DNA from 4 places in the Streptomyces sp. NPDC045956 genome. Region 1 is predicted to be linked to each of the others. Evidence: riboswitches for the same ligand, from Rfam matches in the RefSeq annotation. Region 1 holds a riboswitch; each other region holds the start of a gene.
The links. Region 1 has a riboswitch for cobalamin ahead of AC07FV_RS05445 (cobalamin biosynthesis protein). Riboswitches for the same ligand answer to the same signal wherever they lie in the genome.
Positions count from the first base shown of each region.

Region 2: it holds a riboswitch for cobalamin, as region 1 does, so the genes downstream of both, AC07FV_RS10635 ((2Fe-2S) ferredoxin domain-containing protein) here and AC07FV_RS05445 (cobalamin biosynthesis protein) in region 1, are expected to answer to the same signal.
Region 3: it holds a riboswitch for cobalamin, as region 1 does, so the genes downstream of both, AC07FV_RS17905 (ribonucleoside-diphosphate reductase subunit alpha) here and AC07FV_RS05445 (cobalamin biosynthesis protein) in region 1, are expected to answer to the same signal.
Region 4: it holds a riboswitch for cobalamin, as region 1 does, so the genes downstream of both, AC07FV_RS06280 (ABC transporter substrate-binding protein) here and AC07FV_RS05445 (cobalamin biosynthesis protein) in region 1, are expected to answer to the same signal.

Region 1 covers NZ_JBWKKZ010000001.1:1,228,293-1,231,490, forward strand. Annotated here, with positions in the region: gene AC07FV_RS05440 (cobyric acid synthase) at 1-404, opposite strand, end outside; gene AC07FV_RS05445 (cobalamin biosynthesis protein) at 401-1,366, opposite strand; cobalamin riboswitch at 1,539-1,678, opposite strand; gene AC07FV_RS05450 (hypothetical protein) at 1,830-2,051, opposite strand; gene AC07FV_RS05455 (inorganic phosphate transporter) at 2,088-3,198, opposite strand, start outside.
Region 2 covers NZ_JBWKKZ010000003.1:363,182-366,379, forward strand. Annotated here, with positions in the region: gene AC07FV_RS10630 (ferric reductase-like transmembrane domain-containing protein) at 68-1,051, shown strand; cobalamin riboswitch at 1,085-1,263, shown strand; gene AC07FV_RS10635 ((2Fe-2S) ferredoxin domain-containing protein) at 1,310-1,714, shown strand; gene AC07FV_RS10640 ((2Fe-2S)-binding protein) at 1,752-2,435, shown strand; gene AC07FV_RS10645 (glyoxalase superfamily protein) at 2,618-2,971, shown strand; gene AC07FV_RS10650 (cobalt-precorrin-5B (C(1))-methyltransferase) at 2,968-3,198, opposite strand, start outside.
Region 3 covers NZ_JBWKKZ010000006.1:193,479-196,676, reverse strand. Annotated here, with positions in the region: gene AC07FV_RS17905 (ribonucleoside-diphosphate reductase subunit alpha) at 1-1,987, opposite strand, end outside; cobalamin riboswitch at 2,112-2,289, opposite strand; gene AC07FV_RS17900 (GNAT family N-acetyltransferase) at 2,317-2,823, opposite strand; gene mctP (monocarboxylate uptake permease MctP) at 2,896-3,198, opposite strand, start outside.
Region 4 covers NZ_JBWKKZ010000002.1:121,816-125,013, forward strand. Annotated here, with positions in the region: gene AC07FV_RS06275 (FecCD family ABC transporter permease) at 1-265, opposite strand, end outside; gene AC07FV_RS06280 (ABC transporter substrate-binding protein) at 262-1,302, opposite strand; cobalamin riboswitch at 1,346-1,552, opposite strand; gene AC07FV_RS06285 (MFS transporter) at 1,614-2,825, opposite strand.

The sequences.
Region 1 (3,198 bases):
GCCCCCTCGCAGATCACCGCGTCGTACGTGCCCCGCAGCTCGGCCAGGCAGTCCAGCACCGTGCCGAGCAACTGCCGCTGGCGCCCGCCGTGGTAGCCGCGGGCGCTCATCTCGCCGACCGGCTTGCCGAGCAGCACGACCTGGCTGCTGCGCTCCCCGCCCGGCTTGAGCAGCACCGGGTTCATCAGCGCGGTCGGCTCCAGCCGGCACGCCTGCGCCTGCATGGCCTGCGCCCGCCCGATCTCCGCGCCCTCGCGGGTCACGAAGGAGTTCAGCGACATGTTCTGCGCCTTGAACGGCGCGACCTTGACGCCCTGCCGCACCAGCCAGCGGCAGATCCCGGCGGTGACGACGCTCTTGCCGGCGTCGGAGGTGGTGCCGGCGACGAGGAGGCCACCGCTCATGAGTCACGTCCCTTCGTGAGTGCCCGGTGGGCGAGCAGCCGCGCGCCGGCGCACACGCCCAGCGCCAGCCAGCCCACGCGCCGGGAGAGCCGGACGGCCCGGTCGACGTCGCCGGAACCGGCCCGTACGGCGCGACCGGCGGCCCCGTTGAGGACCGGCCGGTGCTCCACCCGCCCGCCGTAGGAGAGCGTCCCGCCGAGCCGCACGCCGAGGGCGCCCGCGAACGACGCCTCCACGGGACCGGCGTTGGGGCTCGGATGCCGCCCGGCGTCGGCACGCCACGCCCGCACGGCGCCCCGTGGATCGCCGCCGGCGACGGTGGCGAGGACGGCGGTCAGCCGGGCGCCGGGCCAGCCCGCGAGGTCGTCGAGCCGGGCCGAGGCCCACCCGAACCGCCGGTACCGGGCGGACCTGTGGCCCACCATGGCGTCCAGGGTGTTCACCGCGCGGAAGCCGAGCAGCCCGGGCACTCCGGCGACGGCACCCCACACGAGGGCGCCCACCACCGCGTCCGAGGTGTTCTCGGCGACGGACTCGACGACGGCCCGGGCGATCCCGTCGGCGTCCAGGGCCTGCGGGTCCCGTCCGCACAGGTGCGGCAGCCGCGCCCGGGCCGCCTCGACGTCACCGGCCTCCAGGGCCCGCCCGATGGCGTGCGCCTCCCGGGCCAGCGAAGTGCCGCCGACGACGGCCCAGGTGGCCGCGCCGGTCAGCGCGACGGAGGCGGCGGGGGAGGGGCGTACGGCGCGGGCGGCGACGGCCCCGAGGGCGGCGGCGCCACCGGCGCACAGGGCGGTGTGCAGCGCGCCCCGGCCCCGGTGGTCACGCCACAGCACCCGTTCCACGGCACCGGCGGCACGGCCGAACGCGGCGACCGGGTGCCCGCGGCGCGGATCGCCGAGGAGGAGGTCGCCGAGGAGGCCGGCGGCGGCGCCGTACGCGAAGACGCGTTCGGCGCGCACGGCTCAGCCGGCCGCGGGGCGGGGAGGGGTGAGGCCGGCGTGCCCGGAGTCGCCGGGACGGCCGGAGGGCCCGGGGTGACCGGAGCGCCCGGGATACCGGGCCGTGCCGAGGTGCCTGCAGGAGCAGCCGCGCATGGCGATACGTCCTCACTCAGGGTGTCCGCGCCCTGGCTGGAAGAGACCGGCGGTGAGAGTTCCTGGCTCCCGGGGATGGGCTCCCCGGTCACAGTGGCGGGACCGCGCCGGAATCGCACCGGGCTTCCTCTCCTGCCGCCGTAATGGCTCCGGCAGTCCACCACGGCCCGCGAACACCCGTCAACCTGGCGTTGACCTGCGACGGGGGAGTGTGCGAAGCCCCACATGCGAGTGGTGTGCGCCGGCGCGCGAAGAGGCGGGGTGCGGGACGGTGGGAGCCCGTCCCGCACCCCGCCTCACGGGTGTGCGGTGATCGTTCGCGCGACGCTCAGGCGACGATCAGGTAGATGCCGTACGCCACCGCCGCCGCGCAGGCCGCGAAGCAGGCGTACGCGCCGGTGACCGCGAGGGCCGCGGAGCCGCCCTGGGCGGTGGCCCGCTCCTGGCGGGAGAGTCCGGCGATGCCGAGCGTGAACAGGCCCACCAGGACCACGGTGGCCACGAGGCTGACTCCGAAGACGGAGCCGAGAGCTGCCCAGTCGATGCTCATGGAGGTTCGCTTCTTCCTTCGTACCCGGGGGCGGGCTCAGACGGTGGTGGTGGCCGACGGGGACTTGGCGTCGGGCGCGGCGGCCGGGACGGCGGCGGCCAGTTCGTCGGCCGCCCCGGTCGGCGGCGGGGAGACGGCGGCCATCGCCGTGGTCACCACACCGGACGGCTCGGGCTCGTCGATGACGTTGGTGTGGTCGACGACCTCGCGCCGGGAGATCTTCCAGATGGCGGCGCTGGAGCCGACCAGGAAGACGGCCACGACGGCGGTTCCCCAGTCGCCCAGGCCGCAGACCCACTCGGCGATCGCGGCGACCAGGGCCGCGGCCGGCAGGGTCAGGCCCCAGGCGACGAACATCCGGGTCGCCGTGGACCAGCGCACCACGCCGCCCTTGCGGCCGAGACCCGCGCCCATCACCGCACCGGAGACCGAGTGCGTGGTGGAGAGGGAGAAGCCGAGGTGCGAGGAGGCCAGGATGACCGTGGCGGCGCTGGTCTGGGCGGCGAAGCCCTGCTGAGGCTGGAGGTCGGTCAGACCCTTGCCCATCGTGCGGATGATGCGCCAGCCGCCGAGGTAGGTGCCCAGCGCGATGGCGATGCCCGCGGAGAGGATGACCCACATGGGCGGGTCGGAGTCGGGGGCGAGGGCGCCGCCCGCGACCAGGGCCAGGGTGATGATGCCCATCGTCTTCTGGGCGTCGTTGGTGCCGTGGGCCAGCGAGACGAGGCCGGCGGAGGCGATCTGCCCGGCGCGGTAGCCCTTCGCGGCGGCCTTGCCGTCGGCCTTGCGGCCGAGCCGGTACGTCAGCCGCGCGCCCAGCATCGCCGCGATGCCCGCGACGAGCGGGGCGGCGATCGCCGGGAGGAGGACCTTGGTGACGAGCACGTCGCCGTGGACCGCGCCGAGGCCGGCCGAGGCGACGGCGGCACCGATCAGGCCGCCCATGAGGGCGTGCGAGGAGCTGGACGGAAGCCCGACCAGCCAGGTCAGCAGGTTCCAGAGGATCGCGCCGACGAGGGCGGCGAAGATGACCTCGGGACGGATGCCGGTCTCGTCGACGAGACCCTTGGAGATCGTGTTGGCGACCTCCACCGAGAGGAAGGCGCCGACAAGGTTGAGGACGGCGGACATCGCCACCGCCACCTTG
Region 2 (3,198 bases), on a different contig from region 1:
GCCAGACTTGTTGCCCCACGACACACGCACACCGTTGCCGCGGTGGCCCGTGCCCGGGAGGCCCCTGATGACGTCAGACACCAGGCCGGACGAGGACGGGGCGGTGGGGGCCCCGCCCGGACCGCCGCGACCTCCCGGGGAACGCGTCGCGCTGCGCGCCGACCTTCGCTCCGCCGTGCCGGACGCCACCGCGGCGGTGGTGGTGACGGCGCTCGTCTTCGTGCTGCTGTGGGCGCGCATGGAGTCGGGTGCTTCGGACACCGTCGCGGTGATGCCGTTCATGGACGATGCCCGTACCTACTGGATGTACCTCCTCAGCCAGGCCTTCGGCTGGTCGGGACTGCTGTGGGCCTGGTGCACGGTGATCTTCGGCCTGTTGCTGTCGGGGCCGCGCCCCGCCCGGCTGCCGGTCTCCCGGCAGGTGCTGGAGCGCTGGCACCGCACCACGAGCCTCACCACGATGGCGCTGATGTTCGCGCACGCGCTGATGTTCGCCGCGGAACTCGTGCGCTACGAGACGGCACTGGACTGGGCCGAGCGGCTGTGGGTGGGCTTCGCCGACAGCTTCGTCCCCCTCTGGTACGACTCCGGCACCGGCCGGATCGCCATCCCGATCGGACAGGGCGCCCTGTATCTGGCGGTCCCGCTCGGGCTGCTGTTCTACGTCCGGCACCGCTTCGGACCGAGGACCTGGCGACGCCTGCACCGCTTCGTGATCGTCGTCTACGTGCTGAGCGTGTGGCACACCCTGCTGTACGGCACCAACGTCTGGTACGGGGAGTGGCCGCGCACCGTCCTGTGGCTGCTGCAACTCCCCATCGCCGCCCTGCTGTTGCTGCGCCTGATGAGACCTGCCCGGCGGGCGGAGCGGCTGGACTCCCTGGGCGAGGGCGCGACCCGGCCGGGGTGGTGGGTGCGGGCGGCGGGACGGGCCGTCGCCGGAGCCGTCGTCATCGGGCTGGTCATCGTGGTGGTGTCGGGCCGTGACGGCGGACGGGACCGCCCGGCCGATCCGCCCGCGACCGCCCCGCACACCCAGGAGACGGACTGACGGCCGGCACCCGGCGGGCGGCACGCCGTCCCGCGATGGGATGATGGCCGTCGACAAGGGCGACGGCGGAACGAGGAAGCCGGTGTGAATCCGGCGCGGTCCCGCCACTGTGATCGGCGAGCGACTCCCGACAGGCCACTGCCCGGTGACGGGTGGGAAGGCCGGGACGAGCATCGACCCGAGAGCCAGGAGACTCACGCGGTCGCCTCCTCGACGGACCACCGGGGCGGATCTCCCCGGAGAGAGGGACGGCACCGCATGCCCGCAACGCCGACCGGACGAACGACGGACGACGCGAGGACCGCCACGGCCACCGGCCGCGCGCCGTGCCGCGTCGTCGTGTGCCGCGACTGCTGCTGCGGCACCCGCAAAGTGCCCGGCGTGGACCACGCGGCCCAGACCGAGCGCCTGCGCGCCGCGGTACCGGTACGCGTCTCCGACTGCCTCGACGTCTGCGAACAGGCCAACGTCATCGTCGTGCAGCCCTCCGCGGCGGGCCGGGCCGCCGGGGCCCGGCCCGTCTGGCTGGGGCTGGTCAACGACCCGGACGCGACCGAGGACATCGCCGCCTGGGCACGCGCCGGCGGACCGGGCGTCGCGCCCAGGCCGGACATCCTCGACCTGTACGCCATCACACCACCGCGCCGCCGCCCGGCCTTCTGACCGTACGGACGCGGAGCCGGAGGAAGGGACAGCAACCGTGCACGCAGCCCGCGCCTCGACGGCGGCCGTCACCGCCGCCCTGCACGACGTGACGGGCCTCGGCGGCTTCTTCGCCCTGCGGGTCGGCGGAGAGGACGACGGCTGGCATCCGGTCGCCCGCTCCTACGCGGCGGGTTTCACCGACCTCGCCGCGGCCGTCGCACGCCGGCACCGCACCCGGGAGCCGCGCGTCGACGTGTCCATCGCCCACCTCGGCCACGCCGCCCGCCTCTGGTCACCGGCACTGGCCTGCGCCGTCCTGCACGGCATCGTCCTCGACCTGGACGGCCTGCACCGGGCCGACGACGGACCGGCCCTCCGGCTGCCCCGCCCGGCCGGCCGGTACGCCGACCGGGTCGAGGGCGATCCCGTCCGCGCGCTGTACGAACAGGTGACGGGTCATCTGTCGGCACTGGCCCACGGCCTGCGCGTCAAGGTCGCCCCGCGTCTGCTGGACGGCAACTCGGCGTCGGCGCTCGCCGGCGCCGCCCAGGCCCTGCTCGCGCTCCGTCCCGCCGTCCGCGGACCGCTCACCGATCTGACGGCCGCGCTGCTGGACACCGGACGCCTGGCGGGCACCGGCGTGCTGACCGGCCCCGGCCTCACGTTCCGCCGCCGGAGCTGCTGCCTCTACTACCGGGCGCCGGCCGGTTCGAAGTGCGGCGACTGCGGGCTGGCGTGAGACGGTCCCCCGGCCTCGTCTCTGGACGGGCCACGTTCGCATGTGCGTTCGCGGGCCCTCGGCGAGGGCCGCAGGTAAGGTCCGGGAGACGGGGGTGTCCGTACTGCGGGATCATGGCCGGACGGCCCCGGGCGCCGAGCGGTTCGGCGCCGGCCACCTGTACTCGTCCGAGCGGGAGCGTCATGTCTGCCGACCACTCCGCGTCCGCCGAGGAGATCGTCCCGATCCTCCGCGTGGGCGACGCCGAGGTGTCCGTGCGGTGGTACGCGAGGCTGGGCTTCGTCCAGCAGTGGGAGCACCGGTTCGAACCGGGCTTCCCGGTGTTCACCGAGGTCGCCCGCGGTCGCCTCCGGCTGTACCTGTCGGAGCACGAGGGGGACGCGCGGCCGGACACCCTGGTGTACATGAGGGTCGCCGACCTGGACGCGGTAGCCCGGGAGTTCGGGGTCCGCCCCGACGAGGCGCCGTGGGGGCGGGAGCTGGAACTCCGCGACCCGGACGGCAACCGCCTGCGCCTGGGCGCGGTCGGCGCCTAGGCGGCGCCCCGCGGTCCCGCGACCGTGCTGCGGCCCACCACCGTGCCCGCGCGGTCGATGCAGATCACGTCCACCCTCACCGGCGCCCCGCGCAGCACCGCGAGGGCCTCGTCGCGGGCCGCCGTCGCGACCAGGTCGCCCAGGGGCACCCCGGCGGCCTGGCAGAGCTGGAGGGCGGCGAGGCCGGTGTTGGCCCCGGCCACCGCGTCGGCCAGGGCCTCGTCCGC
Region 3 (3,198 bases), on a different contig from region 1:
CGTCCCACACGCCGAGCCGCTTGAGGTCGTCCACCAGGTACGAGTTGACCTGGAGGAACTCGCCGGAGAGCGTCTCGCGCTTGAACAGGTTGGACACCTGCGGCTCGATGCACTCGTAGGCGCCCACGATCGAGGCGATGGTGGCGGTCGGGGCGATCGCCAGGAGCAGGGAGTTGCGCAGGCCGGTGGTGGCCATGCGCGTGCGCAGCGCCGCCCAGCGCTCGGGCCAGGCGGCCTCGACGCCGTAGTGGTCGGGGTGCAGCACGCCCCGGGCCGTACGGGTCTTCTCCCAAGCCGGCAGCGGGCCGTCGCGCTCGGCGAGGTCGGTGGAGGTCTCGTACGCCGCGAGCATGATCCGCTCGGCGATGCGGGTGGACAGGGCCTTCGCCTCGGGGGAGTCGAAGGGCAGGCGCAGCCGGAAGAAGACGTCCTGCAGGCCCATCGCGCCGAGGCCGACCGGACGCCAGCGGGCGTTGGAGCGGCCCGCCTGCTCGGTCGGGTAGAAGTTGATGTCGACGACCCGGTCCAGGAAGGTGACGGCGGTGCGGACGGTGGCGTCCAGCCGCTCCCAGTCGAGGTCGCCCGCGGCCACGTCGACGAAGGCGCCGAGGTTGACCGAGCCCAGGTTGCAGACCGCCGTCTCCCCGTCGTCGGTGACCTCCAGGATCTCCGTGCAGAGGTTGGAGGAGTGGACGACGTGGCCCGGCTCGGCGGTCTGGTTGGCGGTGCGGTTGGCGGTGTCCTTGAAAGTCATCCAGCCGTTGCCGGTCTGCGCGAGGGTGCGCATCATGCGGCCGTACAGCTCACGGGCGGGCAGGGTCCTGCGGGCCAGCCCCGCCGCCTCCGCCGCGCGGTACGCCGCGTCGAACTCCGCGCCCCAGAGGTCGACCAGCTCGGGCACGTCGGCGGGCGAGAACAGCGACCACTGCCCGTCGGCGTCCACCCGGCGCATGAACTCGTCCGGCACCCAGTGGGCGAGGTTCAGGTTGTGGGTGCGGCGGGCGTCCTCGCCGGTGTTGTCCCGCAGCTCCAGGAACTCCTCGATGTCGGCGTGCCAGGTCTCCAGGTAGACCGCCGCCGCGCCCTTGCGCCGGCCGCCCTGGTTCACGGCGGCGACCGAGGCGTCGAGCGTCTTCAGGAACGGGACGATGCCGTTGGAGTGCCCGTTGGTGCCGCGGATGAGCGAGCCGCGGGAGCGGATGCGGGAGTAGGCGATGCCGATGCCGCCGGCGTGCTTGGAGAGGCGGGCCACCTGGTGGAGGCGGTCGTAGAGGGAGTCCAGCTCGTCCTGGGGGGAGTCGAGGAGGTAGCAGGACGACATCTGGGCGTGCCGGGTGCCGGAGTTGAAGAGGGTGGGGGAGGAGGGGAGGTAGTCGAGGCGGCTCATCAGCCCGTAGAGGGCGGCCACCTCGTCGGCCGAGCGGGCGGTGTCGTCCTCGGCGAGCCCGGCGGCCACGCGCAGCATGAAGTGCTGGGGCGTCTCGACCACCTTGCGGGTGATCGGGTGCCGGAGCAGGTAGCGGCTGTGCAGGGTGCGCAGACCGAAGTAGCCGAAGCGGTCGTCGGCGGCCGGGTCGACCAGCGCGTCCAGCCGCTCCGCGTGCAGCCGGACGAACTCGGCGGTGCGGTCGGCGATCAGGCCCTCGCGGTGACCGGTGGCGACCGACCCGGTGAAGGAGGTGACGCCCTGGGAGGCGGCCTCGGCCCGGATGGTGAGGGTCAGCAGGCGGGCGGCGAGCCGGGAGTAGACCGGGTCCTCCGAGATCAGTCCGGCGGCGGCCTCGGTGGCCAGCTCGCGCAGCTCGGCCTCGTCCGCACGGGCGGACCGGCCGCGCAGTGCGGCGGCGGCGACCCGGCCGGGGTCGGCGTCCGGAAGGTCGGCGGTCAGCTCGGTCAGGGTCCGCAGCAGCGCGGTACCGGGACCGTCCGGTTCGCCGGTCGCCGTCACCGGGGTCGCTGAAGCCGGATCGGCTGGCGCGATGGTCACGTGGAGCACTCCCTCGCTCGGCACGGGGCCTGGCGGAGGGCAGGAGGCAGCTCACGAGCGCGCACGGCGTCGCGTCCACCGGCCCACTCCACGAGGCCCGGACGTCATGGCACCCGGGCCGGGGCGGCCGGGCGCACTGTCGGCAGGTCCTCGGACTCAAGCCCGTGCGCGGACACGTGGGGACGCGAACACGCACAAGTACACCGTTGCGGGACAGTTCCGGATTCGCACCGGATTCCCCTGCGGCGACAGCGAGCACGAGCATACATCTTGTGCCGGGCGCCGCCAGCACCCCCAGATGTTGTGTCCGTGAGCGTATCGGGATGGTGTCAGAGCGTCAGTTCGTAGGTGAGCAGGGTGAAGTCGTCGTGCTTCGGCAGGGGGTTCCAGTCGCGGTCCGGGGTGCGGGTGAAACCCAGGCGCCCGTAGAGGCGGTGGGCGCCGTGCATGGTGCGCTGGGTGGACAGCACGACCCGCGCGCAGCCCGGCACGGACCGGGCGCGGTCGACGCAGGCCCGCACCAGTGCCTCGCCGGCGCCGCGTCCGCGCGCCTCGCGGGCGACGGCGAGCATGCGTATCTCGGCCTCGCCGGGCCGGGCGATGTCCGCCATCGGGCCGCCGCGGGGCACGAAGGTGACGCTGCCGAGCACACCGTCGTCCGATGCGGCGACCAGCACCTCGGCGGCAGCCGCCCGCCGGGCCACGGCCCGCAGCTCGTGCAGGTAGGCGTCGTCCTCCCCGAAGTCGAGGAGGCCGTCACCCAGGTAGGCGTGCGCGGTGATCTCACCGAGGGTGTCGTACTCCTCGGCCGTGGCACGCCGGATCACGAAGTCCATGACCCCGAGTGTGCCCGACGGGCACGGCAACGGGCCGCCGGATTCCTCCGACGGCCCGCCCGGGGGAAGGGGTCAGTGCGAGGTGCCCGCCGTGGCCGGCGGCAGCTCCACCTCGACTCCCGGGTCGCCCGCGTCCGCGGTGTAGTCGCCCGGCTTGGTCTCGTCGACGCCGTCGGGTGCCTTGAGCGCCCGCATGACGAAGGTCAGGACCACGGTGACCACCACGTTCAGCACGAAGGCGGTGAGGCCGATGTAGCCGATCTCGCCGATGCCGGGGATCTCGTCGGAGGAACCGCCGAAGTGCTTCTGCGTCGGCGAGGCCACCCCGTACGCGGCGACCGTGCCGTAGACCATGCCGACCGCCCAGCCGCCGAG
Region 4 (3,198 bases), on a different contig from region 1:
CGAGCACCGTACGGGGCAACCGCAGGTTCCAGACGATGCCCTCCCGGATCGGAGTCAGCTCCGACGTCCCCCAGCCCAGGCGGGAGGCGACCACCGACCAGGCGTCGCCCACGCCGATGTCCGCCGGCCCGACGGTGATGGCCACGGCGACGGACACGGCGAGCACCGCGAGACCGCCGCCCAGACCGGCCAGGCCGCGCAGCACACCGGCCGCGCCGTGCGGCGGCCGGACCTTCCGGGAGGACCGCCGCAGCGCGGTGGTCATCGGGCGAGGCCGTGCTCGCGCAGCGCCGCGGCCACCTTCTCGACGCCCTCGACCGTACGGATCGTGGGGTTCATGGCCTGCCCGCTGAGCAGCACGTACCGCTTCGCCCGTACCGCCTTCATGTTCCGCGTCGCCGGATTCGACTCCAGGAACGCGATCTTCTTCGCGGCGGACTCGGCGGTCTGCGACCTGCGGGTCAGATCGCCGATGACGAGCAGGTCGGGGTCGCGGTCGGCCACCGTCTCCCAGTTGATCTGGGGCCACTCCTGCGTGCTGTCGTCGAAGACGTTCCTCGCGCCGAGCGCGTTCGTGATGATGCCGGGCGCGCCGCAGCAGCCCGCCATGTAGGGGGACTCCTGGTTGGCGAACCAGTACAGGACGGTGGCGTTCTCGGCGCCGGTCCCGGCGGCGGCCTTCGCCACCCGGCTCTCCAGTCCGGCGACGAGCTTCTCGCCCCGTTCCTCCACCCCGAAGACCCGCGCCAGTTCCCGCACTTCGCGGTAGACGGTGTCCATGGCGAGGGGCTCGCTCCGGGAGCCGTCGCCGTCGCCGGTGTTGTCCTTGCCCTCGCAGTCGGAGGGCGAGAGGTACGTGGGAACGCCCAGTTCCTCGAACTTCTCACGGGGTGCCACCCCGCCCTTGCCCAGGGTGGAGGTGAAGGAGGAGGCCACGAAGTCCGGTTCGGCGTCCAGGACCCGCTCGAACGACGGCTGGTTCTCGGCGAGCCGGGGCACCTTCCCGTTCGCCCGCTCCAGGCCCTTCAGGACCGGGTCGGTCCAGGTGGCGGTCCCCACCATGCGGTCGGCGAGGCCCAGGGAGAGCAGGATCTCGGTGGTGCCCTGGTTGAGGGACACCGCCCGCTCCGGAGGGGCCCCGACCGTCACCTTCCGCCCGCAGTTGTCGATCGTGACGGAGCGCTTCCCGGCGACGGTGGGCTTCCCGGACGAGCCGGAGTCCGGCCCGGAACCGCACGCGGTGAGCAACAGGGCCCCGGTCAGGAGCAGGACGGAACGACGGGCGGGACGTGACAGCTGCACGGTGTCGGTTTCCTCAGCGTCAGGACCCAGGCGCGGGGTCCGTGCGAACGAGCGGTCACCAGCAGGTCTTCGGACTCGGGGTCGTCCCGGCGGGACGCCTTCCCAGACCCGGCCGTGACCGTCGTCCAGTGGCTGCTGTCCCGCCCGTCACCCTCACCGCTGCGCGTCAGTTCCGGATTCCCACCGGATTCCCTGACCCGTGTACGCGTAGGCCGCGTTCACGAGTGCGACTGGCGTCCGGAAGCTATCACAGCCCTCTCCCGTACGGTCCGGCGGACCTTCAGGCTCCCTCCGTTCAGGATGGCCCCCTCTCAGCGGCGCTCGGCGGCGGCGTCGCGCCCTCGGCCGGTGGAGAAGGTGCGTGCGCTCGGCACCAGGGCGGCGACCGCGGGCGCCGTGAAGCAGACGACCGCGCAGCCCGTGAGCACCGCCCTGACGCCGAAGGCGTCGATGGCGGGGGCGATGAGGGCGAGCCCGACCGGGGCGAGTCCGTAGGAGAGCAGGAAGTCCAAGGAGGAGACCCGGGCCAGTTTGTCCGGGGCGACCTCGCGCTGGGCGGCGGTGAACCACGGCACGTTGAACAGCTCGATGCCGATGCCCGCGACGGCGTACGCGGCCATCACGGCGGCCGGGTGCACGGGCAGTACGAGGCTGAGCGGGGCGAGTCCGTAGGCGGCGAGGCCGGCCAGGGCGGCCCAGCCGGGGGAGCGGGGACGCCAGCGGGCGACGAGCAGCGCACCACCGAGCGCTCCGGCGGTGTACGCGGTCATCGCACCCGCGAGAACGACCTCGGTGCCGTACTCGTCCCGGCTGACCATGGGCAGGGCGACGCCGGTCGCGGAGTAGCCGGTGGCTATCACGGCCGTCAGCGCGCCCAGGCCGGCGAGGAACCACGGGTGCCTGCGGGCCTCGCGGACTCCCTCCGCGAACTCGCCCAGGAGGGACGCCCTGCCCGACCCGGCCGAGGACTCCGCCGAGTCCTCCCCGGCCCCGGGGCGGGCGCCGCGTCCGGGTACGCAGGCCGCGACGAGCCAGAGGAGCCCGATGCCCACCAGCAGGGCCCAGGTGTCCAGGAAGACGGCGAGCAGCGCGGCCGAGGAGGGGCCCACGAGGGTGGTGACCCGGACGGCCAACGTCATGGCGGCGTTGGCCTGTTGCCTGCGGCCGGCGTCGACCACCTCGGCGGTCAGGGCCTGGTAGGCGGGTCGGCAGGCGCCCTGCCCGGCTCCGGCCACCGCGGCGGCCGCAGCCATCAGCAGCACCGAGCGGTCCAGGCCGACGGCGATCACCGGGGCCGCGACTCCGGAGGCGAGTCCCGCCCACAGTACGACGCCCCGGCGGGAGTGCCGGTCGGCCAGGACGCCGGCCACGGGCACCGCGGCGAGGAATCCGACCGTGCGGGCCGCGAGCAGCAGGCCGAGGTCGGTGGCGGTCAGGGTCCGGTCGAAGACGGCGAGGCCGAGCACGAAGGGCAGGGCCCAGGTGGCCAGGCCGGACGCGGTGGCGCCCGTCCACAGACGCAGGAAGGCCAGGTCGAGCAGGATCGAGCGCTGCTCACGGGGCGGGGACCCGGCGGGGGCGGGAGGGGCGGAGGGGCTGGGCACGAGGGGCACTCCTGTCCTGTCGGCGGTGGTGGATCGAACGCGGACCGGCTGCAACGGCTGTGTTCCACAGACAGGTTGCCCGGCGGTACCGGCTTCGGCAGGGGCGGGCAGCGCGGCGCGGACATCACACTATCGCAGTGATAATCATTTCCATTAGAGTGCTCTCGGTCGCCGCCCCGTGAGGGGTGCCGCGGTCCCGTCCTCCTGTCCTGCCCCTCGGTTCGGGCTGCCTGTCGGAACCGGGGGCGTGCTAGGTTCACCTCATGAAAACGATTTTCATTAGCGAGGGAAA